Regions from separate parts of the Exiguobacterium sp. R-17 genome, predicted to be linked through region 2. Evidence: riboswitches for the same ligand, from Rfam matches in the RefSeq annotation. Region 2 holds a riboswitch; the other holds the start of a gene.

Region 1 (16,006 bases), 280 kb from region 2:
TGAATAGAGCACGACCATGATGATCGCTGGTGTCGATCCGATACCGATGAACGGAATCAAGAAACCGAGTAAAGCAAGACTCGGGACGGCTTGCACGACGCTCGTCAACGCGAGGACCGGTTTTGCGAACTTTTGATAGCGCGTGATTAAAATCCCGATCGGAATCCCAAGGACGACGGCGATGACGACGGCAAAGACCGTCAGCTGTAAGTGCTCCAGTAATAAGTCACCGATTTGATCGGTATTATTTTTTACATAATCAAAGAAACCGTTCATTGAACTTCCTCCTCATGAATGAATTGCTCACTCAAGACGGAAAGTAAGCTACTACGCGTGATTAATCCTCTTAGTTTTCCTGTTGCATCTGTTACCGGCAGATAACCTGTCTCTTCCTGATTCATGACTTCAAGGACATCAAGTAACGAATCGTGTTCATTGACGGCAATGATTTCGCCCTCCATTACTTCTTCAATTCGTTGGCTCTTATCCGGGATCGTCTGGATGTTCTTTAACTTAATCAGCCCTTGTAAAACGCGGTCACGATCAGTGATCAATAGACTGTCGACTTTTCGCCCACGCATGATTTCAATTCCCTGTAGCAATGTACGTTTGCCACTGATTGAAACTGGATCCTCAATCATGATATCTTCTGCCTTGATGAATTCTGGACTACTCCAAATTTTATTTTTTCCGATGAACGATTCGACATATTCATCTTTTGGATGACGCAGGATTTCTTCTGGAGTATCGAACTGAACGATCTCCCCGTCACGCATGATACATATCCGATCCGCTAACTTGATCGCTTCATCCATATCATGAGTGACGAAAACAATCGTCTTTTTCACTTCCTCTTGTAAGTTGAAAAGCTCTTCCTGCAAATCATTACGAGTAACGGGATCGAGAGCACTGAACGGCTCATCCATCAGGATGACATCAGGATCATTCATCAGAGCACGCGCAAAACCGACACGTTGCTGCTGTCCGCCACTAAGTTCACTCGGATAACGATCAATAAATTGTCTCGGATCAAGCCCGACCATCGTTAATAGTTGTTCTGTCCGCTGATCCATTTGATCGTGATCTTTCCCCTCAAGTCCAGCAATCAATTGAATGTTTTCCCGGACCGTCATATGAGGGAACAGACCAGTTTGCTGAATGACATATCCCATATGGCGTCTTAATTCGATCGTATCCGTCTTCATGATATCCTTCCCATTGACCAAAATCGTGCCTGAAGAAGGTTCGATCAATCGATTGATCATTTTAAGTGATGTCGTTTTCCCACAACCACTTGGTCCGATGAAAACAACGAGTTCACCCTTTTGAATCTCGAGCGATAAGCCTTTTAAGACGACATTTTCCTTAAACTGCTTGCCGACGTTTTTGAATTCGATCATTCCTTCTCACTCCTTTTTACTATTTCCATATATTATGGTTTCCCAAAAAGGTTACGGTTTAAACAAATTTCCATTAAATCAGTTTTATTTCTTTGAAAAAGGGGAAGTTCTTAGTTCTTTTTTTAAAAATAAAGGGAATACCTAAATAAAGAGTACTGATAAAGCATGTTTTGATGAAGGAGGCCCTTAACGATGAACATCAAGAAACCCACCATCATGATGATCGGATTGCTTCTCCTAACCCCACTTTCAATTCCCTCACAGGTCGATGCAGCGAGTTCTACGTTTGTCACAAAAGGAACGACGACCAAAAAAGTCGTCGCATTGACATTTGATGACGGTTCAGATGGAACGAACATTGCCAAAATATTAAGTGTCTTAAAAAGTAATCAAGTGAAAGCTACTTTCTTTTTAACAGGCAGTGGTGCAAACAACCATCCTCAATCGATTAAAAACATCACAACCGCCTCTCCAACACATCAAATCGGCAATCACTCGTATTCACATCCGGATTTCACGACTTTATCAGCAAGCCAAATGACAAGTGAATTATCCCGGACGGAGTCGCTCATCCGATCCTTGACCGGAAAAACGACGAAACCGATTTTTCGGGCGCCGTTCGGTGCGAGTAACAGTAAGGTATTGAGTGTCGTCGGAGCGGCTGGTTATACGAAAACGATTCAATGGAATATCGATTCGACGGATTGGAAAGGCATCTCTTCAACAGCCATCTTGGATCGTGTGTTACCAAAAGTCGTTCCTGGATCAATCATCCTTATGCACACTGGGGCTGGTGCGAAAGGAACACCAACCGCCCTGCCGACGATGATTTCGAAATTAAAAGCAAAAGGCTATTCGTTCGTCACGATTTCAGAACTGTTGCGTTCTACGGTCCCAACCGGTACGACGTATACTGTCAAAGCGGGCGATACACTCTATTCGATTGCCCGTAAATACAATGTCTCGGTCTCTGCCCTCGCGAGTGCGAACAACATCACGAATTGGAGTCTACTCAATGTCGGTCAAGTCTTAAAAATCCCGACAACGACGTATACGGTTAAAGCGGGTGATACACTTTACTCGATCGCGACACGTTACGGCGTCACCGTCACAGCATTAATGCAGGCGAACGGCATCACAAATCCGAATCTCTTACTCGTTGGACAAGTCTTGAAAATCCCAAAATGAATATACTGATCACAGCAAAAAAAACGATTCCTCTCTAGTCGCGAGAAGAATCGTCACATGTATGAAAAACCGGCGAGATTGCGCCGGTTTTTTTGTTGTCAATCGCTTGACCCCTCACCTCTTATGACTCCGAACGGACCCCATTGATTCCAAGATCACACTGAACTAAGTCCGCATATGTTTGTCGACGGACGACTTCGCGGGATTCCCCGTCCCGAACGAAGACGAGTGCCGGACGTAAGAATTGATTGTAGTTGCTTGCCATCGAGAAGTTATACGCTCCCGTTCCAAATACAGCGAGGGTATCGCCACTCTTTGGCGTAACTAACTGCGCTTTTTCAGCGACGAGATCACCTGATTCACAAGCTGCTCCAACGACAGTCATTTCAGTCGTTTCGCCACTCATCCGGTTAGCGATGACGGTTTTATAAACCGCTCCGTAAAGTGCGGGACGAATGTTATCCGTCATTCCACCGTCCACCGAAAGATATGTCCGGACGCCTTCGATCTCTTTGATTGCCCCAACTGTATAAAGTGTCGTCCCTGCATTCGCAACGACCCAGCGTCCTGGTTCGATACCGATTCGCGGACGTTCGATGCCAAGTCGTGCCGTTTCCGTCTCAATGACATCCATGACGCGTGCGATCGTCGCTTCAAAATCAAGTGGCTGGTCGTCCTGTGTATAGGCAATTCCGAACCCACCTCCAACGTTGACTTCGCTGACTGTGAAATCATGTTGTACACGAATTGTTTCGACGAAGCCCATCATCGTCCGAGCCGTCTGTTCGAACAGCGACGGATCTTGGATTTGCGAACCGACATGACAATGGATGCCAAGTAACGATAGATGTCCTGATGCTAAAATCGCTTCGATTGCGTCCAAGTAATCTGACGCATGTGTCGAGAAACCGAATTTCGTATCGACACCACCTGTCTGAATTTTCGCATGCGCTCCACCGATGACTTGTGGCACGATCCGAATCAAGACATGAACCGTTCGACCAGCTTGTGCCGCAATCGCTTCCAGTTGTGCAATCTCTGCAAAGTGATCGATGACGATTCGTCCGACACCTTCTTCGACAGCATACTGAAGATCAGCCGTTGATTTATTCGAACCATGGAAATAAATTCGTTCTGCTGGAACGCCCGATTGACGGGCGATGAAGAGTTCCCCGCCCGTGACGACGTCAATTCCAAGACCATGACGTACGACTTGTTCATACACCGCACTGACAGTCAATGCTTTAGAAGCGAAGGAAGCATACGTATTCGGATACTTATCAAGGAAGTGTTCCCGGACGGTCGCCAGTCGATCCGTCAGCTCCCGTTCTGCCATCACGTACAACGGTGTTCCGTACTGTGCTGCAAGATCGGTCGCTGCGACACCATCGATGTGCAACGTATTGTTTTCTTCTGTCAGGTATTGACTTCCATACATAATAAGTTCCTCCTTATAGATACTGATGCGTCAAACGCCAAGACCGGGCACACATCTGCTCTGAATTGTTCGCTGCTCCTGTCCGGGTGATATCGTCAATTTCAACGCCATCCCCGTATAGCACGACCTCGTCTCCGACCTCAACCGTCCCATCGACAGCGACGAACGTATGACTCATGAATAGTTTATTGATAACTGGATAAGGCTTTCCTTTAATATGAACGGGTAGAACGGCCCGTCCACGGACAACACCGTCCCCATAGCCGACGGGCAAAATAGCGATCCGCATCGGTTCTGTACTCGTAAAATTCGTGCCATATCCTACGTGCTCACCTGGTCCGATTTCGCGAATTTCAACGACCTCCGTCGTCATCCGTAGCGAAGGAACGAGCCAGTCCATCTTTTCGATCGGCGAATAGCCGAATAAGAAGATCCCGGGACGGACATAATTACAAAATGCGAGACGCGGATCGTGTTTGACGATCGTTGCACTGTTTTCAGAGTGCATATACGTAAACGTATGGCGCTTTCGTAGTACATCGGCAATGGCGACGAAACGTTCGACTTGTCCATCGTGATCCGCATCCGGCTCATCGGCAAGTGGAAAGTGTGTATATAAACCCGTTAAAGCGAGTGAATCTGCTTGCGCAAGCGCAAGGACAGCTTCCGCTTCCTGAAGCGAACTGACACCAAAACGGTTCATCCCGACGTTGATCTTCAAATGTAACTCGATTCCCTGCAGCTGTTCACTGTGGAGAGCGAGCCATTCTAGCGATGAGACACCGAGTGCAATTCCGAAACGTCGTGCTGTTTCAAAATCCTCCGTCGGATTCATCACCAGTACATAACTGTCTGGAAAATTCGTTTTGATTTCAATGGCTTCATACAACTCGGCGACAGCAAAATGATGAACATCAGACGCCATCAGCGTCTCAACCATCTCGAGCATACCTAAGTTATACGCATTGTTCTTGACCACGGCAAAAATATGTTTACGTGACCGAGCGAAGACCGATGCGACGTTCTGTCGCACCGCCTTCCGATCGATCGTGACGAGTGTACGCGTCGTCATTCCGCGACAGCTGGTGTCACATACGTCAACCAATCCGCGTATTGCGGCAATTGACCTGTGACGGCTTGACGGTAAAGATCGAGCAATTCATCTGCGACGTTCCGTGTTCCGCCGTTGATGGAGATATGATCGATTTCACCGACACTCGTGATTTCAGCAGCTGTTCCTGTTAAGAAAATCTCATCTGCGACATATAATTCATCGCGTCCGATGTGGCGTTCGACGACAGGATAGCCTTGATCTTGTGCCAAACGGATAATGACTTGGCGTGTGATACCATCGAGTACTGAACAATCAAGTGATGGTGTATGAATCGTTCCGTTTTTAAGAAGGAAGAGGTTCGCGACACTCGCTTCACTGACATTTCCGTTCATGTCGAGTGCGATTGCTTCATCAAATCCATCACGGATGGCTTCACCTTTTAAGAGTTGTGAGTTCATATAGTTGGCAGCCGCTTTCGCTTGCATCGGCATCATCGTTGATGAGACGCGGCGATATGACGCGACTTTAGCACGGATGCCAGCGCCTTTATCGAAGTATTCCCCAAGTTCCCAGCAAGAGATGCCGACATGAACTGTCGTATCTTTCGCCATCAATGCTTGCCATGGCGTACCGAGGAACACGAATGGACGGATATAACAAGATTCGAATCCGTTTTTCGCAACTAGATCAATCGTCGCCTGGACGAGTTCATCAACCGTATACGGAATTGTGACGTGGTAATAGGCGCAACTACGGAAAAGACGTTCAATATGTTCCTTCAATTGGAAAATCGCCGGTCCGTCCGGTGTCGCGTAGGCACGAATTCCTTCAAAGAATCCACTACCATAGTGAATCGCATGTGACATGACGCTCGTGTTCGCATCTTTCGGATCATGAAAGACTCCATCTAACCAAATTGCTTCTCCATACTGTGTATCCACTGCCATGTGTTTTCCTCCTCTTCGACGTCAATCAGAGTGAACGTAAATCATCCACCAATTGCGTCTTCTCTTCTGTTTTCGCATCTTTCTGTTTGATGACACGTGCAGGTGTTCCGGCAACGACGCTTCCAGCAGGTACGTCTTCTGTGACGACACTACCGGCAGCGACGACGGCATCTTTACCGACTTTGACGCCTTCGAGAATGACTGCATTCGCACCAATCAAGACACCGTCTTCAATGATGACAGGTGTTTTTGAAGGTGGTTCGAGGACACCCGCGACCACGGCACCTGCGCCGACATGAACGTTTTTCCCGATCGTCCCACGTGCACCGACGACAGCGTTCATATCAATCATTGTACCATCTCCGATCGATGCGCCGATATTAATGATGGCACCCATCATAACGACCGCGTTGTCACCAATGACGACATGATCACGAATCCATGAACCTGGTTCGATTCGCGCATTCAAATGACGTGTATCAAGCATAGGTACCGCACTGTTGCGACGGTCATACTCCACATGAACATCCGTGATGCGATCTGAATACTTTTCTAAGAAAGTAGCCGCAAGTCCTGCATCTGCGAAGAAAATTTTTGATTCATCTGATCCGAACGCTGTAGCACCTTCGATCGTCAAGCCCGCCAAATCGCCGTTAACATAAAGTTTTACCGGTGTTTGTTTTTTTGCATCTTTAATGAATTTAGCAATTTCGTAAGCATCAGTGAGTAACATGTGAATCCTCCTGTGTGTAGAGCGTCTCTAACGTATAGAGTCCCGCTGTTTTTTGAATGAGTGCTTCAGCTGCTTTGATCGCACCAGAAGCAAATACTTTTTTCGATAGCGCTGTATGTTTGATTTCAATCAACTCGTCGACACCTGCGAATAAGACTTCGTGTTCTCCGAAGATCGTTCCACCGCGCATCGCATGCATCCCGATCTCGTTCGTCTCCCGCTTTTGCCGCGTCTGCGACCGGTCATACACAGGTGTGACGTCACGTGCCGTCTGAATCGTTTGCAGTAACAACTCGGCCGTCCCACTTGGAGCATCGACTTTTTGATTATGATGTTTCTCAAGCAATTCGATGTCATACGCCCCTGCCAGTGGCACCAGTGTCTTCAGTAGTTGCTGCACCATTGCGATACCATACGACATGTTATACGACTGGAAGATCGGAATTTCTTTTGCAGCGTCCTTGATGGACGCAAGCTCCGCTTCAGAAAAACCAGTCGTCGCGATAACGAGTGGCGTCTTTGTCGCCAGCCCGTATGCGAGTAGATCCGGTAGCAAACTCGGATGCGAGAAGTCGATGATCGCATCGACTGTTTCTGACATCTCCGTCAGCTCGGCATATGAAGCGATTGTATCGGATGACTTCGTCCGGTCAACGATCGCAACGACACTTTGCGCTGCTAGTTCGACGACGTATTGTCCTGTCGCCCCATAACCGTGTAACGCGAGTCTCATCGAACCACTCCTTTGTAAGCACGCATTGTTTCAAGTAAATGGGCATGACCCGATTCCGATTGACGGACGAGTGGTAAGCGCGGTGCACCGACAGCAAAGCCAAGTTCTTCAAGCGATGCTTTAACTGGAATCGGATTGACGTCACTGAACAAAGCACCGATGACTGGTAACAAGTCTGCCTGAATCCGGCGGGCCGTGGCGAGATCTTGCGCGAGTAACGCTTCAGCAAGTGCTTGTGTCTCTGCTGGATACGGATTTGAAAGAACCGAGATGACGCCCTGTGCACCCCATGCCATGTACGGTAGGATTTGATCATCATTTCCACAGAAGACCGCGAAGTCTTCCGGAATCGCCGCCATCAGTTCACCCATGAAGCTGACGTCTCCACTCGCTTCTTTAAAAGCTTGAATCCGAGGATGACGTGCCAATGTCACCGCTGTTTCGACGGCAATCGCAACACCAGTCCGTGACGGGACATTGTACAGCATGATTGGTAATTGTGTAGCATCAGCAACTGCCGTGAAGTGTGCGATGAGACCAGCTTGTGATGTTTTATTGTAATAAGGCGTCACAAGCATCGCTGCGTCCGCACCGAGGCGTTCTGCGAGTAATGTTTTCTCGATCGTTACTGCCGTGTTGTTCGAACCCGTTCCTGCAATGATGGGTACTCGTCCTGCCGTGACCTGAACGGCAGTCGTCAGTAGTTGTTCGAATTCCGTATTCGTCAATGTCGAGCCTTCTCCTGTCGTCCCTCCGACGACAAGTGCCTGAATCCCTGCTGCGAGTTGTTGCTCGATCAAGCGTTCGAATACATGTAAATCCAACTCGCCTGCTTCATTAAATGGTGTGACGAGTGCTGTACCTGCTCCTTTGAACATGAAGAACTCCTCCTTTTTTATGAATGAATCGACTCTTCGATCGCTTGGCGTGCAACTTGTACGGCGTTCGACGCAGCACCTTTTCGGATGTTGTCAGCTACACACCAAAGATGGAACGTGTTCGCGAGACTATCATCTTGTCGAATCCGACCGACGTAGACGTCGTCCGTCCCACTCGCATCGAGTGGCATCGGATAGCGTGTATTCGCGACATCATCGACGAGGACGACGCCGGGTGCGTTTTTAAGTGCTTCACGAATCGTTGCAACCGTCGTCGGTTGTGTAAACGTGACATTGATTGCAACCGAGTGAGAGTTCGTGACCGGAACCCGGACACACGTCGCACTGACAGGCAATGCTGGAAGATTGAAGATTTTTCTTGTTTCATCAATCATCTTCTGCTCCTCTTTCGTATAGCCGTTCTCAAGGAACACATCGATATGCGGCAAGATGTTATCGTGAATCGGATGCGGATAATTGACAGGTTCTTCTCCGCGCGCCCCACGCGCCAAGTCCTCGATCCCTTTTTGACCAGAACCCGATACTGCCTGATACGTCGTGTAATTGATCCGTTCGAATCCCAGTGACTGGAGCGGTGCTAAGGCGACGACGGATTGAATCGTCGAACAGTTCGGATTCGCGATTAAGCGATCCATCGCTTGAATTGCTTGTGGATTAACTTCTGGTACGACGAGTGGAATCGTCTCCTGCATCCGGAAGGCACTTGAGTTATCGACGACGAGTGTTCCATTTTCAGCTAGTAAAGGGGCATATTGTTCACTGATCGTTCCGCCCGCTGCGAACAGCGCGACATCGATACCGTCTTCCGTGATGTTCGGTGTCAACGCTTGAATCGTGATGTCTTCTCCTTTGAACTGTACCGTGTTCCCTGCTGAACGAGCAGAAGCATAGGCGGATAAGCGACTGACCGGGAAATCCAGTTCTGCGAGTACTTGTAACATTTTTTGACCGACGGCGCCGGTTGCTCCAATGACGGCTACATGATACATGCTGTTTTCCTCCTTATAACTCGAACGCGTTTGCAATCGCTGCAACCGTCCGTTCAATATCTGCTTGTGCAATCGTATACGAGATGCTGATTTCTGATGTCGTGACTTGATAGAACGGGATGTTCTCTGCTCGGAAGATCGCGAACAACTTTGAGGCAACACCTGTCGCATCCCGCATCCCGATTCCGACGACAGACAACTTCGCGTGCTGATCGTGGCGATCGACCTTGACTGTCGTGAAGCGATCCATGATATCTTTCAATGCTTCATCGAGGAACTCTTCTTCGTCGAGTGGACAAGAGAACGATAAGAAGATGTCACTGTCGAACGTCGTTTGACTGATCATGTCGATATTGACGTGACGGTTCGATAAGAGTTCGAAGATATCGGCTACTGCTGCGTTCGTTTGCGGTACGTGTTTAATTGATACCGTCAAGACGTTCTTCGTGACACTGACACTCGTGACCGCTTTTTGTTCCATTGTTTCCGTCGCTTCCATGATCCATGTTCCCCTTTTCGATTCAAGTGTTTTCCCGACGAAGATGTGTACGCCGTATTTTTTTCCTAATTCGACACTCCGCATTTCCATAACCTTCGATCCGAGGGCGCTCATCTCCATCATCTCATCATATGAGATGTGCGGAATCGGTTGAGCAGTGGCATGGATTCGTGGATCAGCCGTATACACACCGTCGACATCAGTGTAGATTTCACACCGTTTATCAAGGACTGCCGCAAGAGCAACAGCCGTCGTATCCGATCCGCCTCGTCCGAGTGTCGTCACGTCACCAAGTTCGTTGACACCTTGGAATCCGGCGACGATGACAACATCGTACGTTTCGAGTTTTTGTCGTAATAGATCTCCATCGATCTGTTTGATTTTACTTTTCGTATGCACGCCCATCGTGCTGATCCCTGCTTGCGCGCCCGTTTGCGATAACGCTTTGACGCCAAGTGAGTTGAGAGCGATGCTGAGTAATGAAATCGTCTGTTCTTCTCCGATGGCAAGCAACCGATCGAGTTCTCGCCGCTCAGGGCGATCCGTGATGGCTTGTGCCTGAGCGATCAAAGAATCTGTCATCTTGCCCATCGCCGAAACGACGACGACGAGTTTTTCACCTTCGGCTGCGCGACTCTTCAAATAATTCGCAATAGACTGAATCTGTTCGACAGTCGCAACCGAGCTTCCACCAAATTTAAGTACAGTTGTCACAATCCTATCTCCTTTGTCCCGATACAGAAAAAAACGACGGGCCGGTAGGAGCGTTCCTACGGCCCGTCGTTATCACGATCGGACAAACGAAGACAAAGTCATTCGTTCTTTTACGTAAGATAGCGCTCCGAAACATCGGTTTCGGCAGTACAACGGATCTTAACCGTTGTACCAGCAAATAAGAAGAAGCATCTTCTCGTTCACTTCGGCGGACTTCCCCTTTCACATCATTCAGCATGCTTGCCTTCAAGAATGATGCTACTCATGTCATCCGCGCCTCTATCTGTCGGTTGTTAGTTACAGTTATAGCAGACATCTTTTGTTAAATCCAGTCATTTGACTGATTTTTTTCAAAATTCGTCAATTCGCAAGATGCTGTTTCGCGAGTTCGAGTTGCTCCGAAACGGCAGCAAACCCTGTACCGCCGTAGCTTGTCCGGCGTGCCACTGCTTGAACCGGATCGAGGAGCGGATAGACGTCTTCTGTGATATCAGGATGGAACGTTTGATACGTCTTGAGATTCAAGTCCTTCAGGAAACAACCGTTCTGCACACAGTAAAGGACGGCTTTCCCTACGATTTCATGCGCTTCCCGGAATGGTATGCCTTTCGTTACAAGGTAGTCGGCGAGTTCCGTTGCATTCGAGAAGTCTTGCATTGTCGCCTTCTTGAGCGCTTCGGTCTTAAACGTCGCGGATTCAATCATTCCGGTGAAGATTTGAACGGACTTGAGAACGGTATCTGCTGTATCGAAGACCCCTTCCTTATCCTCTTGCATGTCTTTGTTGTAAGCGAGTGGTAATGCCTTCATCGTCGTCAAGAAGCCCATCAGGTTGCCGTAGACGCGACCTGTTTTTCCACGAATCAATTCAGCAAAATCAGGGTTTTTCTTTTGTGGCATCATGCTTGAGCCTGTCGAGAAGGCGTCAGACAACTCGATGAAGCCGAATTCTTGCGACGCCCAGATGATGATTTCTTCACAAAAACGTGAGAGATGCATCATGACGGTTGAGGCGATTCCGAGATATTCAATGACGAAGTCACGATCGGAGACAGCATCGAGACTGTTCGGATAGACCGACTCAAAACCGAGCAACTCGGCAGAACGGAAACGGTCGATCGGGAACGTGGTCCCCGCGAGCGCGCCTGCCCCGAGTGGTGATTTCCGAATTCGTTTTTGATTGTCCGTCAATCGTTCGACATCACGTTCGAACATCCAGAAATAAGCGAGCAAGTGATGCGCAAGCGAGATTGGTTGTGCCCGTTGCAAATGCGTATACCCCGGCATAACCGTCTCGATATGTTGCTCAGCTTGTTCCGTAATGACCGATTGGAGCTCGCGTAATGCCGTCGTCAACGCTTCGACATGCTGCTCCATCCATAGATGTAAATCGGTTGCGACTTGATCGTTTCGGCTCCGTGCCGTATGCAGTTTCCCTGCAACTGGACCGATCTGTTCCGTCAACAAACGCTCAAGATTCATATGAATGTCTTCGTCCGCTAATGTGTAGGAATGGTCCTTTAACGTCGCTTCGAGTTGCTTTAATCCTTGCTGGATTTGTGTCCACTCATCTTGAGCGAGAATCCCTTGTTCAAATAACATCTGTGCATGTGCGAGACTGCCTTTCAAATCAACGCTTGCTAATTTTTGATCGAACGTGATTGATGCTCCGAAGGCTTCCGCTTGAGCGGAAGCACTTTCCGTAAAACGTCCACCCCAGAGTTTGGTCATTTCGTTACACCTGCCTGACGATGTACACTCGCATGCGTTGAAACGGCAAGACCGTGTAATTTGATGAAGCCTTTTGCTGCTTCATGATCGAATGCATCTTCTTTCGTGTACGTCGCAAGTTTCTCATCATAAAGCGAGACAGCCGACTGACGACCTGTAACAGTTGCATTTCCTTTGAACAGTTTAACGCGAACTTCTCCTGTAACGTCCTTTTGTGTTGCCGTCAAGAAAGCTTTCAAGCCTTTCGTCAATGGCGCATGGAAGAGACCGTTGTAGATTGTTTCTGCGTATTGTTTGCTGAGTAATGGTTTGAAATGCGCGACGTCCTTCGTCAATGTAATCGTTTCGAGTGCAGCGTGCGCTTTGAGTAAAACAGTTGCGCCTGGGCACTCATAGACTTCCCGCGATTTGATACCGACGAGACGGTTCTCGACGTGGTCGATCCGTCCGACCCCATGTGCTCCAGCGATGATGTTCAGTTCCGTAATCAGTTTCGCTAATGGATACTTCGTCCCGTTGATAGAAACTGGAACACCTGCTTCAAAGCCGATAATGACTTCTTCTGCCTGATCCGGAGCGTCTTCTGGTGCTACCGTCAACGCATATGCGTCTTGTGGTGGTTCTGTCCATGGATTTTCTAGGACGCCACATTCATTACTCCGTCCCCAAAGGTTCATGTCGATCGAGTATGGGCTGTCGAGGTTGATCGGGATTGGCACATTGTTTTCTTTCGCGTAGGCGATCTCTTCTTCCCGTGACCATTTCCATTCCCGAACCGGTGCGATGACTTCGAGTGACGGATCAAGTGCCGCGACCGAAACTTCGAACCGGACCTGGTCGTTCCCTTTTCCGGTACATCCGTGTGCGACCGCCGTCGCACCATGCTGATGTGCGACTTCGACGAGCTTTTCTGCGATCAATGGACGCGAAAGCGCTGAGATCAACGGATAGGCATTTTCGTAATGGGCGCCATATTGAAGTGCTGGCAAGACAAAGTCTTGTGCGAATTCTTCTTTGACATCGAGAACGATTGATTCGATCGCACCGACGAGGAGTGCTTTTTCCTTGATGACGGATAAATCTTTTCCTTCTCCGACATCCATGCATAAGGCAATGACATCATAGTCCTTGCTCAACCATTTGATGGCTACTGATGTATCGAGTCCCCCAGAGTACGCTAAGATTAATTTTTGTTTTGACATGTATAATTCCCTCCTGGTTTTTAATTCATTTGTCTGTATAAAAATTCATTATGAATTATATATATACATAGAAAACAAAAAAAAGAAACCCTTTTTGCAGGATTTCTTTCAAAATAACTTACATTTTCTTCTCCATCGTCCGGTGTGGAATGCCCGCATCGTCGAATTCATCGGAGACGATCGTATAACCAAGACCTTGATAAAACGGGATGGCTTGGACTTGTGCACCGAGTGTCAGCAGTTGTTTTCCTTCACGCCGCGCGACACGTTCCATCGCCTGCATCAACTCACCACCGTATCCTTTTCCTCGGGCTGTCGACAGCGTCGCCACACGCTCCACCTTCATCCGTTGGTCGTCATATGGTCGTGTGCGACCCGTTGCAACCGGTCGACTCTGTTCATCGAGGACAAGCAGATGAATCGCTGTTTCATCATGTGTATCATATTCAAGATGACGTGGTACGCCTTGTTCCTCGACGAAGACACGCTCCCGGATCATCCGAACGGCTTGATGTTGTTCTGCTGTACGTACTTGAATGACTGTCATAACTGATATTCCTCCCGTAATCGATCGACATATGCCATCGCATCATCCCGATTCGTAAATTGTGCTTGTGCCTGAACCGCACTTCCTCCACCTCGTCCATTGAATGCTTGGACATGCGCTTTAGCGAACTTCCCGAGATGGGGTTCCCCTGGACTACTCATCAGTAGTTTGTTTGTCGTCGCATTCCAGACGACGCCGACGCGTCCCGCTTCTTGGATCGCTTTAGCGAGTTGCTCGGATGCTTTGATTTCTTCATTCAGATGTTCAAACATCAGAATACCTTCTTGTTGTTCTAAAGCTTGAGCGAGCGTGAATGTTGCAAGTTGTTCCTGGGCGTGTTCGACCTGTTTCGTTAAGCGTTTTTGTTCTTCTTGTAACGCTTGAACGGCTTCTAGCATTTGAACCGGCTTGACTGACAAAGCTTGCGCCGCTTCCCTCAAGGCGTGACGTTCTGACTGAACAAGTTGGTATGCCCGTTCCTTTGCGACATAGGATAGACGAATGTTCCCACGAATCCGTTCGACCCCAGTAAAGAGAATCAACTCGAGCTGTGCCGTCGAATCGAGATGCGTCCCACCACAGGCACTATAATCAAGTGTGCCGATTTGAACGACACGAATTCGTCCTTCGACTTGTGGTGTTTTTCGTAATGGTAGACGTAGGGCTTCCTCCTCGTCATATTCAGTCGCCGTGATCGGTAATCCTTGTTCAATCACATGTCGTAATCGTCGATCCAGCTGTTCTTGTTGAATAGTTGTCCATTCAGGTGTCTCGATATCAAGCGTCGAAACCTCACTTCCCGTCCGAAAACTAAGCGTTTTGATGTTCGACTCATCGTGTAAAATCGCAGAGATGACGTGTTGTGCCGTATGTTGCGCCGCATGATCAATTCGGACTGCATCATCTATGATCCCGGTGACGTCTCCTGTGAGCGGATTCGCCAGTTGATGCCAGACGACACCGTCTTCGATTTGAACGTCAAGGACAGGTTGGTTGTTCAATGTTCCACGATCCGCTGGCTGTCCACCGCTCTCCGGATAAAAGTAACTTTTCTCTAAAGCAACCCAATAGCCGTCTACTTGTTTTGTCGCACGAAGGGATGTCTGAAAGGTTCGGACATCGGATTCTATTTGTTCGGGGCGCATGCCTCGACCACCTTTCTCTGTCAGTTTCACTCTGTATTATGCCATATTTCATCCAGAACCGTTTGTCGGCTTGCCTTTTTCCTAGTACACTAGACGAAAGACTACCGATCGCGAAGGGACGAAATGCCGTGATTCAGCACATCAATAAAAATTCACCACTCCCCATTTACTATCAAATTGAAGCTGCCTTAAAACAACAAATCGAAAGCGGTGTCCTTCAACCTGGAGACTTGATTCCGTCCGAGCGCGAATTCGCCGAGGCCCACCAAATTAGCCGAATGACGGTTCGTCAAGCCATTTCAAACTTGGTCAACGCTGGTTACTTGATTCGTCAAAAAGGACGAGGAACATTCGTCGCGAATAAAAAAATCGTCATGCAACTTTCCGGTTTGACGAGTTTCTCGGAAGAGATGGAACATCTTGGACTAGAACCGACGAGTGCGCTCCTCTCCTATCAAATCATCGACGCGTCGATGACGATCGCAAATAAGCTCCGGATTCGTGAAGGCGCATCTGTATATGAATTGAAGCGTTTACGTATTGCTGATGAGCAAGCTCTTGCTCTTGAGACCGTCTACATCCCAGAGCAACTCTTGCCTGGACTCGATCAAGACGTCGCGACCGCATCACTCTATGCATTTGCTGAAGCGAGTGGATTAAACCTCGGACGTGCGAGTCAAACGTTTGAATCACGTCTCGCGACAAAGGAAGAAGCGAGTCACCTTGGCTTGTCGACCGCTTCGCCTGTCTTATCCGTCGAGCAACTGACGTATCTCGCGACGGAACA
Region 2 (16,006 bases):
TGATACTTTAACTGGAATGACTTGTGCGACTTTCGTGTAGTTCGCATTTCCGTTTGAAGAAGGCATCATCGAGAACGTCGAAGCTGTCGTCATTCCGATCTGTTCCACTTCACCAGAAAGTGTCGTGTCAGGATAGCTGTCGACATATACGTCAACGGTTTGTCCGACTTTGATTTCATCGATTTCTGTTTCTTCGATGTTCGCTGTGACCCAAAGGTCGTTTAAGTCAAAACCATAGGCAAGTGGTGTACCGGCTGCGACGAAGCCGTTCTTTGTCGCCATCGACTGAACGATCGTTGCCTTCGCAGGCATCGAAACAGAAAGATCTGTTGGTTTTTGTCCAGCTTGCGCAGTCATGATGTGACCAAGTGTTGCACCGCTGTCGAGCGATTCGCCTGTTTTAGCAGACCAGTCCGTTAATTTACCAGCGCTTGGGCTAGCAATCGTTATCATTTTGCCATCGATTTTCGCATTGTCTGTTTTGACATAGCTTGTTGCTTGATCGTAATAGTAGTATCCGACGACCCCACCACCGATCAAAACGATGAGTGTAACGATATTAATGATTAGTAATTTTTTCATACTCATGGGTGTGTTAGCATCCTTTCTTGTGTACAATCGATTCAAAAAAAGTACTCCTCTGGGGGGAGGAGTAATTAATATAGTTAATTATATGGATAGTTAGATAACAAACAACCAACAATTTCCGACAAAATGTTGGAAAAATAAATGATAACGGATTCATTTTTAAAAAGATGATGGAAAAGGAGTGAAATGCACATGAAAGAGAGCCGTGATCCACGACCAAAACGGTCACGTGACCGTATTACGATGGAATTGTTTCGTTTACTGAAGACAAATAGCTTTTCGAGCATCACCGTCAAGATGCTGACGGATGGGGCGGGTGTGAACCGCTCGACCTTTTATGCGCACTACACAGATAAATATGATTTGCTTGACCAAATCGTTGAGGAACAGATGATGGCACTCGAACAAGCGATTCGGATTACAGGTACAGGCACCGTATTTCCGACAGTCGAACAGGTCAGTCGTTATTTTGCTCGTTTGTTCATTCACATTGAAGAAAACGAATTGTTTTACCAAACGATGCTCGTTCAAGGTCCTATCAAAACGTTCATCTCACGTTTTCTTGATACGTTGAAAGAAAATTATCGCCTCGTCTTTCGATCCCAAGTCGCAGAGGATGCGACTTTCGTCGATCGGGATTTGTTACTGAACTATGTCATTGGTGGACAGTTAGGATTATTGATTTCCTGGTTGCGAAACGGTCGGCCATATTCATCCGCATATATGGCGGAGCAATTGAGCCGGATGATCGTCTTTGGAACGGTTGAAAGCATCGGTTTTCCGAAAGAAACGGAATAAGGTCATAGAAAAAGACACTCCCGCTAGGAAATGTCTCATATTCAAGCTTGTCGGAAGGCAAGTTCCTTCGTATAAATCGTACTTCGGTTTCGTCCGCTTTCTTTTGAGTAATACAACGCTTTATCTGCTTGTTGTAATGCTTCAAGAGACGTATGGGAACCACTAGAATGTGCAATCCCAAGCGAAATCGTGATTTGCAGATCAGGTACGTCTGCCGTCGGGAACAGGTTGCGTGCGACTGTCATCCGAGCCAACTCTGCGATTTTTTGAGCTTCTTTAGCTGTAGTGCTTGGTAAAATGATCAAAAACTCTTCACCACCGTACCGTCCGACGAGGTCATCCGGTCGTGTTAAGGAAGCGAGTGTCATGCCGAGTTGACGTAGGACATCATCCCCGGCGTCATGACCATATGTATCATTGACGTGCTTGAAGAAGTCGATGTCAATCAAGACAAGTGAATACCCTTGATCCGTTGAACCGACAAGTGACAGTGAATCATCGAGACGGCGCCGATTGGCAAGTCCGGTCAAAGCATCCGTCATCGCTAGTTTTTGTTGATACTGAATGTTTTCGAAGTGACGGCGTAATTCCGTCAGCAGTCGAAAAGCAACAAAGCCAGCCAATAGATTAAAGAAGATATAAGCGATTGAAATTTTAAAGAATGTCGACCAGCTGTTTGTCAGGATATAGATGGCAGGTAACGAATAGAGAACACCAATTGACACCAATAATTGAAAATGGCGTGTCGAGACATGAACGAATCGACGTACGATTCCGATCGTCGTAATGATTAAGACGATAATCAGTGTGGACAGATAAAAACCCTCCATTTGATCGACGGGTGTCAAAAAGTAACGTGTTCCGATGATCATTATACCGGCGACGATGGCGCTCGGGAAACCACCGAATAGCATAGCGATCGCGACTGGGATGATTCGTAAATCCACACGGGCGACATCGATCTGAATGCCATTGAACATCAACAAAACTGCAATCAGACCACAGACAGTTCCCAATATGAGGCGTGTACTCCAGCTGGAATTCAGCGAAATACGTGGTCGATTCCGAAATGGTAAGAATAAGAGAGTAATCGTCGTGAACAGTAGACAAAAGTTAATGATGAATTGATTCATGATGGACAACAAATCCTCCCAACTCCCCCAGCTAACAGATTTCCATATATATACTCCAGTATACTCATCTAGGTAACGGTTAGACAGAGGTAAATGTTTAGATAAAACATAAAAAACGGTAGAAAATCTACCGTTTTTTATGAAGACGAAGTGAGCGTATCCTCATCCATCGTCAGTAAAATCTTATCGAAGACGCGAATCATCGTTTCCAGTTCTTCTGCTGTTAAAGTTCCGAAGCGATCTTGTAAATAGTTTCTTCGGACGACCTCGAGTTCCCGAAAAGCACGCTCTCCATCATCCGTCAAAGCGAGGACAATCGAGCGACGATCTTCCGTCGAACGCGTCCGTGTGACATATCCTTGTTTATAGAGCTTATCCGTTAAAGCAGTGACTTGACTCGTCGCCAGCTCAAATTGTTCCGCAAGAAGTGTCGGACGCTGAGGACCGTTTTCTGAAAGACTCCGTAAGATGAAAAATTCGCTTCGGGTCGCTGTTCCTTCAAATAGTCGATTAAGTTCACGTCGCAGGGTACGAAGAATGACACGCATTTGTTCCTCGAGTCGGTAAGTCAGCAAATCACGTTCCTGTGGCATGCAAGCAGCATCCTTTCTCTCAGTGGACTTCTATCATTTAGTGTACTAAACATATCGGATTTTTACCATCTACTACCCCAGATTCAAAAAAGGCAATTGACAATTTCGTGGCGGTTTGTGTAATATGGCGTAGTAATAACTAATTTAATTCAGTTCTCACTCAACCAGTGGGATGGAGGTTGCAGTTCTTAAGAGTACGGTTACGGATGTCGTCAAGCGACAAATGAAGTGACCTGAAAGGAAGAATTGCCGAAATCAATCATCGCTTTGAAGATGATCGATTGGGATTAGATCGAATAGGTCTAATACTGTCACAAGTCGGGTATCACTTACTTGTGGAGAGCTATCTTTCACGACGGTAGAATGAGGCGCATTCATTTTATTATGTTGCGTTCTCATCTTCCATCTGGAAGATGAGGGCGCTTTTTGTTTTTTCATTCAAAAAGTGTCCTCTCAAAAAATCTAAACAGAGAGAAGCGAACGAAATGAACAAACTAGATGTGAAACAAACAACAGATTCGACAGCCGAAGGATTAAAACGTGGATTACAAGCCCGTCATATGTCGATGATCGCCATCGGTGGGGCAATCGGAACAGGACTTTTCATCGCGTCCGGTGCTTCCGTTGCAGCAGCAGGACCAGGTGGTGCACTCCTATCGTATGCAATCGTTGGTCTGATGGTCTACTTCCTAATGACGAGTCTTGGCGAAATGGCGGCGTATATGCCTGTCGCCGGATCCTTCTCGACATACGGGACAAAATTCGTCGATCCCTCATTCGGCTTTGCCCTCGGCTGGAACTACTGGTACAACTGGGCGGTCACGATCGCAGTTGAGCTCGTTGCAGCACAAATCGTTATGACGTATTGGTTCCCGGACGTTCCTGGATTTTACTTCAGTGCCTTATTCCTTTTACTCATGATCGGCTTGAACTACTTCTCCGTTAAAGGTTTTGGGGAAGCGGAGTATTGGTTCGCCATGATTAAAGTCGTCACTGTCATCGTCTTCTTAGTCGTCGGTGTTGCGATGATTTTCGGTGTCTTTACATCGGAGCCACCAGTTGGCTTTAAAAACTTTGCTCTCGGGGATGCGCCGTTCGTCGGTGGTATTCCTGCCGTCATCGGGATCATCCTCGTTGCTGGATTCAGTTTCCAAGGAACGGAACTAGTCGGAATTGCCGCAGGTGAATCGGAAAATCCGAAAAAAAACGTTCCAAAAGCAGTCAAACAAGTCTTCTGGCGCATTTTACTCTTCTACATCCTTGCGATTTTCGTCATCGGGATGCTTATTCCGTATACGAGCCCGAACTTGGTTTCCAATGACATCACGGACGTTGCCGTTAGTCCGTTTACGCTCGTCTTTGAAAAAGCAGGTCTTGCGTTCTCGGCAGCACTCATGAACGCCGTCATCTTGACATCTGTTCTATCTGCTGGTAACTCAGGTATGTATGCTTCCACACGGATGCTGTATACACTTGCTCGTCAAGGAGATGCACCAAAGTTCTTTGCAAAAGTGTCGAAAAATGGGGTACCGCGTAACGCCTTGCTTGCAACAGGAGCAATCGGTGCGCTCTGTTTCTTAACATCGATGTTCGGTGGACAAGTCTACCTGTGGTTACTCAATGCTTCAGGTATGACAGGATTCATCGCATGGCTCGGAATTGCGATCAGTCACTATCGTTTCCGTAAAGGATTCCTTGCACAAGGTCATTCGTTGAAAGATTTACCTTACGTGGCACCAGCGTTCCCGTTCGGTCCGCTGTTTGCATTCGGTCTTTGTTTCCTTGTCATCGTTGGTCAAAACTATGCAGCATTCCTTGCTGATCGAATTGATTGGGTCGGGATTGCCGCGACGTATGTCGGAATTCCGTTGTTCCTTGCCTTCTGGTTAGGACACAAATTCAAAAACCGGACGTCGATTGTTCGTTACGAAGAGATGGACTTCCCAGAACATCCACGTCAATCGTAATCAACTAGCCGCCTTCTATTTATAGAAGGTGGTTTTTTGTTCCTAAAAAAGAAAACGTTTTCTAAAATATAGTTTTGAAAAAGTATAAAAAAGGAATCAATGAATACATATTTGAGAATAGGAATTTTGAAAAAGAGAGGGAGGGAGATACATGACTACATCTGAATTATTTTTTACATTAGGTTCTGCAGCATTTTTCATGTTGCTCGTTGCCTACATATCGTACCGGTTGACGCGCGGGAAAACACAAGGTGTTGATGAGTACTTCTTAGCAGGTCGAGGGCTAAGTGGCGTGTTCATTGCCGGCTCGTTACTGCTGACCAATTTATCAGCAGAGCAGTTGATTGGGCTCAATGGGCAATCCTTTATGGGGAACATGTCAAGTATGGCATGGGAAGTCACAGCAGGCTTTGCTGCGATCATCATGGCCATCTATCTACTTCCGAAGTTTCTTGGACTTGGTATCTCGACGTTGCCGGAATACTTAAGTCACCGTTATGATGAGACGGTTCGTCGGATGACAGTTTTACTCTTTTTACTCGGATATATGTGTGTCACGATCCCTTCAATGCTGTACTCAGGTGGGATTGCTGTCTTGCAGTTGTTCGATGTCCCTGAGTTGTTCGGCCTCAGCTATACGCAGTCCCTCTGGTTAGTCGTTTGGGTCGTCGGGATCATCGGAGCGATTTATGCGATTTTTGGAGGACTACGTGCGGTGGCTGTCTCCGATACGTTGAATGGGATCGGACTCGTCTTCGTTGGATTCTTAGTTCCAGTACTTGGCTTTATTGCGCTTGGTGACGGGAACCTCCTTCAAGGGATGAAGACGATTGCAACTGTGCAACCGGAGAAGCTGAACGCAATCGGAAGCTCAACCGATGCCGTTCCGTTCTTCTCGATATTTACGGGAATCTTATTCGCAAATTTATTCTATTGGTCACTAAATCAATATGTCATTCAGCGTGTGCTCGGCGCAAAGGATTTAAAAGAAGGTCAAAAAGGAGTCTTAATGACAGGATTTTTGAAGTTGTTAGTTCCAGTCTTCATGCTGATTCCTGGAATCATTGCTTATCACTTGTATGGAAATACACTGACGAGCGGTGATTTATCATATCCTCGACTGATTACAGAATTGCTGCCAGTCTCGATGATGGGATTTTTCTTAGCTGTCTTACTCGGAGCCGTCTTCAGTTCGTTTAACTCGCTTTTAAACAGTATTGCAACACTTTTCGTACTGGATGTCTATCAGCCAGTGTTTGCGAAAGAGGCAAGTGATGAACATCTGATTCGCGTTAGTAAATGGTTTGGAACGATCGTTGCCTTGATTTCTTTCATCATTGCGCCGTTCTTAATGTATGCACCGGACGGCTTATGGAGTTTAATCCGACAATTCACAGGATTTTTCAACATTCCGATTCTTGTTATCGTATTAATGGGGATTTTCATGAAACGAATCCCGGCGATTGCAGCGAAAATCGTCATCATCTTTCACGTGTTCGCATATTACTTATTCGTCTTCGGTTTCAAACAACTGTTCGGTTGGGATCATGGCATTAGCTATATTCATGGGTACGGTATTCTACTCGTGATTGAAGTATTGTTCATGGTATTCATGGGGTATCGTTATCCAGCAGTCCAGTCAAAAAAGGTCAATCGACGATACTCTGTCGAGCTCATTCCATGGAAATTCGCGATTCCAGTCTCAATCCTATTATGTACATCTATCGTTTGGACGTACGTTTTGTTCTCAAAGATCGGACTAGCTTCGACAGTAGGCATCGTATCAACTTGGTTTTGGCCGGTTACGTTGGGGCTTGCTATTGCAACGATCATATTATGGCGTGTGTCGCTAAATGCTTGGGAAGCGAAGTACCGGACCTATCTCGAAGAAGAGTACCGTCAAGCTGAATAATCCTCTCGCAGAAGGTATGACATATCGGGTAAGATGAAAGAAAAACAGGAGGCGATCTTCGTGAATTACTGGTACCACTTTAAGCGTGCCTTCTTACCGATCGCATTATTGCTTGTGACGCTTGCCTTGTACCAAATGATTTATCGTTTGAATAACATCTGGTACTCGCTTGGAGGACTTCTTCTTGTCTTCGCGGCAATTTACTTCGTCATGCGTCGCCTAAAAACGAATCCAGAGGATTGAATGAGCAGGAAAGTCGAGTCCATTCTCTGAACGCGGTAAAATAGAGACATACAGAGGAGGGGAAGATAGATGGCAAAAGCAATATTTGCAGGTGGTTGTTTCTGGTGCATGGTCAAGCCATTCCATAAATATGATGGGGTAGAGCAGGTCATTTCAGGATATACCGGTGGTCATACAGAGAACCCGACTTATAAAGAGGTCTGTTCGGAAACGACAGGTCACTTGGAGGCGGTTGAAGTCACGTACGATCCGTCCGTCATTACGTATGAAGAATTACTCGATATCTTCTGGCGTCAAATCGACCCGACAGATGGCGGTGGTCAATTCAATGACCGTGGTGAATCATATCAGCCGGCTATTTTTTATGTCGATGAAGCGCAGCGTGAAGCAGCTGAACGTTCGAAAGCAGAGCTTGACGCATCAGGACGTTTCTCGCGTCCGGTCGCAGTAGAGATTCGTCCGGAAAAGCCGTTTTGGCCAGCAGAAGAATATCACCAAGATTATTATAAAAAGAATCCGTTCCGTTATCAGATGTATAGCGTCGGCTCAGGTCGCGCGAAATTCGTTAAGGAAGCGTGGAAGGATCATGGTAAGGAAAAAGAACTAAAAGAGCGCCTGACACCGATTCAGTATAAAGTCACACAAGAGAACGGGACAGAACCCGCTTTTCGTAACGAGTACTGGGATGAAGAACGTCCAGGTCTTTATGTCGATATCGTCGATGGTACACCACTCTTCACATCAAAAGATAAATTCCAGTCAAACTGCGGTTGGCCGAGCTTCGCTAAACCGATCTCAGAAGACAAGATGGAAGTCGAACTCGACACGAGTCATGGGATGACGCGGACGGAAGTACGCTCTGCGAATGCAGATAGTCATCTTGGTCACATTTTCGATGATGGTCCGACAGAGCTTGGTGGTCTACGCTATTGTATCAACTCAGCAGCGTTACGATTTATTCCGGTAGAAGAGCTTGATTCGGCAGGATACGGGGAATATAAAAAACATTTCGAGTAACATGTAGAGAGCAGTCAAACGATTTCGTTTTGACTGCTCTTTTTTTCAAATGGAAAGGAGAGGATCAGATGTTTCAGTCCGTGTATGAAGAGATTCGACAGATGACGATTGCAAAGGTACTTGATTTCTATGATCATGAAATCCGTCAGCTCGATGAGAAAGCACGTCAGGAAAAGTACGACAAGATGAGTTTGAGTCCATTTCGTTTTTTTCGGGGGAGTTCGCATCTTTTTTATTACGATGTGACCCGGATTCCGCTTGGTTTTGACACACCTCGTGATAAGCCAACTTGGATCCAAGGTGATCTTCACTTTGAGAACTTCGGTGTCCATGGCAATGCAAAAGGAGAAATCATCTACGACGTCAACGACTTTGATGAAGGATACTTAGGATCGTATTTATACGATTTGATTCGCATGGCAGTCTCTGTGCGATTATTCGCTGAAGAGGCAGGATATGATTCAGTCCCTGCAATTCGTAATTATGTTCTTGAATACTTACATGATTTAAAAAAGTATGCACTTGGAAAAGATCCAAGTGATGTTTGTTTTACACGGGATAATACAAAAGGACCAATCAAGAAATTAATCAAAAAAGCAGAAAAAAAACGTGAAGAATTAATGGGGGAGCGAACGGAACTGGTAGATGGCGTGAGACGATTTTGTACACTCCCGGATATGGAAGTAGTAGATGATGCGACACGAGCAGCAATTGAGTCTGCCTGGCCTTCCTACATCGAGACAATCGACACCGAGGATCGCCGTGAGGAATCGTTCTATACGATCAAGGATATCGTTCGTAAGTTAGACAGCGGAACAGCATCCATTGGTCTCGAGCGCTATTACATCTTGATTGAGGGCGAAGGGGGAGAAGAAGATTTGATTCTTGAGATGAAACAAGCGCAAACGTCTGTCCCTTCGTTATTCCTGCCCGTTTATCGTCCAGAAGCAGAAACCGTTCATCAAGGGAGACGGGTCATCACGTCGCAAAAGGCGATGCAGGCACATGAAGATCCATATCTTGGTTATCTGACGATTGAAAAAAAGGAATATTATGTACGCGAGCGCTCACCGTACAAGAAAAAACTAAAGGCGAAGCATATAAAAAGTCAGGAAGACCTTGAGAATGTGTTATGTATTCAAGGTCAAATTACCGCGAAAATCCATGCGCGGGCAGATCAAGATGCGGGAATTCAAGAAAAAATATTAACCCATCATGCGGATGTTGAAATCATTCGAGCTATCGGTGTTTCCGATACCGCTTTTTTGGAGCAGATCGAGCGTTGGTCGGAAGCTTATGTCATGCGAACAAAGCTGGATTACCAAGTGTTTTTAGAATGGACGAAGACGTGGAAAACGACTTAAAACCTGGACTGAAAAAGGAGAAAAATATCGGTATGTAACAGATGTTACATGCCGATATTTTTGAAGTGATTTTTACTCTTTAACAGATGAAAGCATCACGCAAAAAACAAATAGGTATAATGACCTATATCAATTTATCTGAAAACTTCGTAAATTTTTGATTAAGTTCTTACGAACGACTCGCTTCGTAAGACAAATCACAACGGATATAGGGGGAAGTACATCATGAGTTTGACGCGGAAAAAAGATGTTTCCGCTATGATTGCTGCAAGTAAACGCAACAGTGGACTTGCTCGAAATCTTGGCGCGATGGATTTAACGTTTTTAGGAATTGGCGCCATCATCGGTACCGGAATCTTCGTTTTGACGGGAACAGGAGCGTTGACTGCAGGACCAGGACTTATCGTATCATTCATTCTATCTGCCATCGCCTGTGGTCTAGCTGCTCTTGCTTACGCTGAATTTGCATCAACGATTCCGGTCAGTGGATCCGTCTATACGTATACGTATGCAACGATGGGAGAGATCTTCGCTTGGATCATCGGTTGGAACTTGATTCTCGAATATGGACTCGCCTCCAGTGCCGTAGCAGCCGGTTGGTCAGGTTACTTCCAGTCTTTACTCGCAGGATTTAATATCCATGTGCCAACAGCTCTCTCAGCAGCTCCAGGAGCAGTAGAAGGAGCCAAGACATACTTCAACCTTCCAGCCTTCCTGATCCTCTTTGCCATTACGGCATTGTTGTCGATGGGAATCAAGGAAACGAAACGTGTCAACAACATCATGGTCGTCATCAAATTAGCAGTCGTCGTGTTGTTCATCGTCGTCGGTGTTGGCTACGTTGAACCATCAAACTGGACACCATTCACTCCATTTGGTTGGGGAGGCGTCTTCTCGGGTGCTGCGATCGTCTTCTTCGCGTACATCGGTTTTGATGCTGTTACATCAGCAGCGGAAGAAGTCCGTGATCCACAAAAGAACTTACCACGTGGTATCATCGGTTCACTTGCTGTCTGTACAATTCTTTACGTCATCGTCGCAGCCATCATGACAGGGATCGTCCCTTACAAACAATTCGCTGGTATCGATCACCCGGTCTCACTTGCGATTCAAATGGCAGGTCAAAACTGGGTCGCTGGTTTCATCGATCTCGGTGCGATTCTCGGGATCACAACGGTTATTCTCGTCATGACATACGGAATGGTGCGTCTCGCGTTTGCGATCTCGCGTGACGGGATGTTCCCTAAAGTATTCTCCGAAGTGCATCCGAAATACCAAACACCATTCAAGGCGACTTGGATGATCGGACTTGGTAGTTCACTCGTCGCTGGATTCGTTCCACTCGATGTCATCGCGAACCTCGTCAACATGGGTACACTCGCAGCATTCGTCTTAATCTCTGTCGCTGTCTTGATTCTTCGTAAAACACAGCCGGATCTCCCACGTGCATTCAAATGTCCGGGTATGCCATATGTGCCAATCGCAGCAATCGCTGCATGTCTCTTCTTGATGTTCAACTTGAAACTCGAGACATGGATTGCTTTCGGAATCTGGCTTGCAATCGGTTTAGTGCTTTACTTTACGTTTGCGCGTAAGCGTTCAAATCTACACCCAGGAAACATGCCGGCAGCGGAACTTGCTGCTTCAAAAGAAGAAGAGTAAACACATCAAAAGACCCGGTCGCCTTCAGGCGATCGGGTCTTCTTGTGTTAGGAAAGTGGAACAGGACCTTTGACGCGAACCGCATCAAATTCACGACGAATGCTTTCATTGGCTTTCGCTTCATCTTCTGCCGACCAGCCGAGTTCGCTACGCATCAGGGCAAGAACACCGTCTGCGTATTGTTCAGCATGTGGGAAATCAAAGAAGACGGCTGAAGCACGACGATTCAAGAAGTCACCGGGTTGCATGACGAGCTCTGCTTCTAGACCATACAGAAGGGCACCGAACCAGTGTAACGGTAATTGATAACGAGCGGCTTCGTCACCGCGTGTCCGAATCAATTCGAAGACACGTTCGACATTCGTACCGTAGCGCTGGATGAGCCATGTCGTCTCATTCGGTGACAACCCAAGTGCTTCGCCTTTTGGTTGTTGTTCCTTCATGTAACGCGCGAATCCTTTACTTCCTTGTGGATGACCACCACCAAGCAAGATATCGTGCGTACGGGAAGCAAGATAAATTCGATTTTCTTCTGTCTTGAATTGCTCCGCGACCATATCGATGATTCGTTCCGCCATTTTCCGGTACCCAGTCAACTTACCACCGGCGATTGACATCAGACCGGATTTCGAAACGAAGATTTCGTCTTTTCGGGACAGTTCACTTGGATCTTTTCCATCTTCATGAATGAGTGGACGTAGTCCAGACCACGTTGATTCGACATGCTCAGGTCGTAACTCGACGTTGAACATTTGATTCGTCGCCTCTAGGATGTAATCCTGATCCTCGACGGTGACACCAGGCTCAAGAATATCTCCTTTATAGTTCGTATCCGTTGTTCCGACATACGTTTTCCCTTCACGTGGAATCGCAAAGATCATCCGACCGTCTGGAACATCGAAGTAAACGGCTTGTTGCAACGGGAAATGTACTTGATCGATGACGAGATGAATCCCTTTTGTCAGGTGTAATGACTTTCCAGACTTCGAACCGTCTTTTTCGCGCAGTTCATCGACCCAAGGACCCGTCGCATTAATGATCTTCTTCGCCCGAATCGTATACGTTTTACCACTTAAGACGTCGCGGACTTCGACACCAACGACTTTTCCATTGTGGTAGACAAGCGATTCCGCTTTCGTATAATTGACGGCACGCCCACCGTATCCGACCGCTGCCTTTAAGACTTCGACCGTCAGTCGAGCGTCATCCGTTTTATATTCGACATACCGACCACCACCGACTAAGTGTTCCGAGCGTAGCAGTGGTTCGTAACGTAATGTTTCTTCTTTGCTAAGCATCGTCCGACGTTCATGGCGTTTGACACCAGCGAGTTGGTCATAGACACGTAAGCCGATCGAGGTCGAGAAGCTACCGAATGTACCACCTTCGACAAGTGGAAGCATCATCCACTCCGGTGTCGTCACATGCGGTGCGTTCTCATACACGATGGCACGTTCTTTCCCGACTTCGGCGACGAGTTTAATCTCGAACTGCTTCAGATAACGCAATCCACCATGGACAAGTTTCGTCGATCGGCTCGATGTCCCTTCGGCGAAGTCCTGCATTTCAATCAAACCTGTTCGCATGCCGCGACTTTGTGCGTCAAGCAGAATACCAGCTCCCGTGATACCGCCCCCGATGACGAGGACGTCTAGAAGTTCTTGTCCCATCTCTTCTAACCATGCTGTCCGTTCCGTACTTGAAAACATCTTGTCTTCCCCCTGTTCGTCTGAAATGAATAGTTAGTCTACTTCTATCCATGTACCCACTTTTGCACTCTTTTGAGCAAGATCAATGATTTTCATGACGAGTTCAGCCTGTTTCGCAGAGACAGGTGGTGTGGTTCGCTTACGGATGGCTGGAGCGAGATCCGTATAATAATCCCCAAAATGACCGGAAACAAAAGGGAAGTCTTGCAGAGGTCCATTTGCTTCAGCCAATTGATAGGTCGTCCGTTTTGTATCGACTTCATCAACGAAGTAACTCGCCTGTGTTCCGTGCACCATCAGGGAGGGACCAACAGCTGGAACGATGGAACCGATATGCAAAATAGCGCGTCGCGTGCCAAAGGCTAAAATTAGATGTGTATAGTCATCAACGATCCCATCTTGTCGTTGAATCGTTTGATCACAAAAGACACGGTCTGGAATTTCATCGAAGGCGACGAGTGCTTGATCGATCAAGTGTGAACCAAGGTCGTACAATAGTCCGGCACCAGGAACGTCCTGTTCGCGCCAACGCTCCTGCACATCGGGACGGTAACGGTCATAATGCGCTTCGAACGTCTGGAGCGTACCGAGTCGTCCAGATTTCAATAAGGTCATCAGCGTCCGAAAGTCCTTCGTGTACCGCCGATTATGATAAACTGTCAGTAACCGACCGTATGTCCGTGCTAGTTCTGTCAACGTTTCGGCTTCTTCGAGCGTGACGGTGAACGGTTTCTCGACAAGTACATCACAGCCCGAGAGCAAGGCGAGACGCGCGAGTGGATAATGCAGATCGTTTGCCGTCGCGATGACGACTAAATCGATTTGTTCCGCTTCAAGTAATGCTTCAAGTGTCGGATAGACAGGGAGCGTCGCGTCATACGCAGCGACCGCTTCCGGGCGACTCGACTGAACAGCGACCAACTGATAATCAGGTGCGTGTAAATAAGGAGCATGCAAATGTTCACCGGCAAGACCAAAACCAACTAAAGCGGTACGAATCATAGAAAACACATCCTTTTCAAGTTCATACCCTCAATCTACCATAAGGAGGAATACAAGATGATTACCGAGCAACACATCATCGAAAAGATGCGCCAAGCGATGCAACGTATTGATCAAACAACAGGAGCTGCGCAGAAAGAACAGATTGCAGCGATGAAGGTTTACTGTGAACTACTGCTCGAATCCGAGGCGACGTCGAGTTCGACCCTATCGCTACCTACGTCAACGCCTCAGGCAACCCCAGCGGTCGATCCGATGTTAGCGCGTTTCATGGGTGTTTCGCAGGAAAAAGAAGAAAAAGGCACTTCATTGCTCGATTTTTGAATGAAATGACGCAATTCAGGGAATAACCACCACAGTTGAAATGAGAAAGGGAGATACGTCATGAAAACAGTCATCGTCATTGGAGCAGGACCAGGAAACGGGTATGAAATCAGTAAACGATTCGGGCAAGAAGGGTTTCAAGTCGTTTGTGCGGCGCGGACACAAGAAACGCTTGCAGCCGTCATCACGGAACTAAAAGAAGAAGGTGTAGAGGCGGTGGGGGTAGAATGTGATGCTTCTCGAAAAGCCGATATAGCATCACTCATCGAATGGACAGAGGAGCAGTATGGACAAATCGATGTCTTAGTCTATAATGCTTCGATTTTACATCAAGCATCTGTCCTTGAAGTCTCGGCAGAACAGATTACGAAAGAGTTCGAGATCGATGTTCTCGGTGCACTGCATGCCGCACAACTCGTTGCTCCTTCGATGCAGGAACGAAAAGACGGCGCCATCCTGATTACAGGAGGTGGCGCTGCGATGCAAGCAATCAAATCGTTACCAGGGCTTTCGATTGGCAAGGCAGGCGTTCGTCAAGTGACGCACATGCTCCATGATACGTTGAAGGAAGACGGTGTCTACGTCGGAACCGTCACGATTGCCGGAGAAGTGAAGCGTGGAACGGCACTTGATCCGAAAAACGTAGCGGAAGCGTTCTATACACTCTATACAAACCGTAACGAAGTAGAGACGGTTCTATCAGCAGACTAACTTATGAACAAGGTGACGTATGCGGGTTCGGACATTGACCGAATCCGTATTTTCATGGAAAGGAGAGAAATAGAAATGAGACGATCTGTATTCATAAGTCTACTTTTTTTATTCGTCCTCATCGGTTGTGCACCAGAAGAAACCGATCTGCTTGGCATCAAGCAACCAGACGATGAAAAGATTACGAAAGCGACGGTGCAACGCGTCATCGATGGGGATACATTAAAAGTAAGGTTAGCAGACGGGAAAACGGAGGATGTTCGTTTGTTGCTCGTCGATACACCGGAAACTGTTAAACCGAATACGCCGGTTCAACCTTATGGAACGGAAGCTTCAGCGTTTACAAAAGAGACATTACCGAGCGGGACAGCTATTCGGTTAGAGCGTGATCATTCCCGGGCTGACCGATACGGACGACTGCTCGCATATGTCTGGTACGGCGATAAAATGTTGAATCAAGAGTTACTCCGAAAAGGTCTTGCGCGTGTGGCGTTCGTCTATGAACCAGACACACGTTATGTCGATGTGTTTGAACAGATCGAACAGGAAGCCAAGCAGGCAAAGAAGAAAATCTGGAAGCACGATGGCTACGTCACGAATCGCGGATTCAATGTTCAAGCGATTACAGAAACGAAATCCTGCGATATCAAAGGTAATATCAATCGGTCAGGTAAAAAAATTTACCATGTCCCGGGTGGTCAGTCTTACAATGAAGTGAAGCCGGAGCAACGGTTCTGTACGGAGAAAGAAGCACAAGAAGCCGGATTCGTCCGAGCAACACGCTGATAAACGCAAAAAAAGCCATCGCTAGCGATGGCTTTTATCTATCATACAGGTGGTGGCGGTGGTTGATACTGCTGTACGTTATCATCTTCATCAAAGGAGATCGTGACATCGGTGATTCCTTTAAGGATGCGAATTTGCAATTCGAGTCGATCTTTAATGTCGTCCGCTTGCGCAATTGTCAAGTTGGGATCAACTTC

Evidence for each region. A riboswitch is a leader RNA that binds a small molecule or an ion and turns the genes downstream of it on or off. The one in region 2 is predicted to bind lysine.
Region 1: linked by a shared signal. The riboswitch ahead of ACN9MT_RS02575 (aspartate kinase) and the one ahead of ACN9MT_RS01225 (amino acid permease) in region 2 are both predicted to bind lysine.

The regions. Positions count from the first base shown of each region.
Region 1 covers NZ_CP184372.1:482,117-498,122, reverse strand. The annotation lists gene ACN9MT_RS02625 (glycine betaine ABC transporter substrate-binding protein) at 1-276, opposite strand, end outside; gene ACN9MT_RS02620 (ABC transporter ATP-binding protein) at 273-1,400, opposite strand; gene ACN9MT_RS02615 (LysM peptidoglycan-binding domain-containing protein) at 1,593-2,588, shown strand; gene lysA (diaminopimelate decarboxylase) at 2,710-4,026, opposite strand; gene alr (alanine racemase) at 4,040-5,098, opposite strand; gene ACN9MT_RS02600 (branched-chain amino acid transaminase) at 5,095-6,027, opposite strand; gene dapD (2,3,4,5-tetrahydropyridine-2,6-dicarboxylate N-acetyltransferase) at 6,053-6,760, opposite strand; gene dapB (4-hydroxy-tetrahydrodipicolinate reductase) at 6,747-7,493, opposite strand; gene dapA (4-hydroxy-tetrahydrodipicolinate synthase) at 7,490-8,371, opposite strand; gene ACN9MT_RS02580 (aspartate-semialdehyde dehydrogenase) at 8,389-9,381, opposite strand; gene ACN9MT_RS02575 (aspartate kinase) at 9,395-10,594, opposite strand; lysine riboswitch at 10,707-10,884, opposite strand; gene argH (argininosuccinate lyase) at 10,955-12,325, opposite strand; gene ACN9MT_RS02565 (argininosuccinate synthase) at 12,322-13,527, opposite strand; gene ACN9MT_RS02560 (GNAT family N-acetyltransferase) at 13,646-14,074, opposite strand; gene ACN9MT_RS02555 (alanyl-tRNA editing protein) at 14,071-15,219, opposite strand; gene phnF (phosphonate metabolism transcriptional regulator PhnF) at 15,348-16,006, shown strand, end outside.
Region 2 covers NZ_CP184372.1:202,421-218,426, forward strand. The annotation lists gene ACN9MT_RS01205 (HlyD family secretion protein) at 1-588, opposite strand, end outside; gene ACN9MT_RS01210 (TetR/AcrR family transcriptional regulator) at 781-1,386, shown strand; gene ACN9MT_RS01215 (diguanylate cyclase) at 1,428-2,519, opposite strand; gene ACN9MT_RS01220 (MarR family winged helix-turn-helix transcriptional regulator) at 2,657-3,112, opposite strand; lysine riboswitch at 3,278-3,466, shown strand; gene ACN9MT_RS01225 (amino acid permease) at 3,598-5,079, shown strand; gene ACN9MT_RS01230 (solute:sodium symporter family transporter) at 5,231-6,991, shown strand; gene ACN9MT_RS01235 (hypothetical protein) at 7,052-7,234, shown strand; gene msrA (peptide-methionine (S)-S-oxide reductase MsrA) at 7,304-8,251, shown strand; gene ACN9MT_RS01245 (DUF2252 domain-containing protein) at 8,320-9,615, shown strand; gene ACN9MT_RS01250 (amino acid permease) at 9,841-11,277, shown strand; gene ACN9MT_RS01255 (glycerol-3-phosphate dehydrogenase/oxidase) at 11,325-12,986, opposite strand; gene ACN9MT_RS01260 (Gfo/Idh/MocA family oxidoreductase) at 13,020-13,988, opposite strand; gene ACN9MT_RS01265 (DUF5327 family protein) at 14,046-14,312, shown strand; gene ACN9MT_RS01270 (SDR family NAD(P)-dependent oxidoreductase) at 14,373-15,023, shown strand; gene ACN9MT_RS01275 (thermonuclease family protein) at 15,099-15,809, shown strand; gene ACN9MT_RS01280 (cation diffusion facilitator family transporter) at 15,851-16,006, opposite strand, start outside.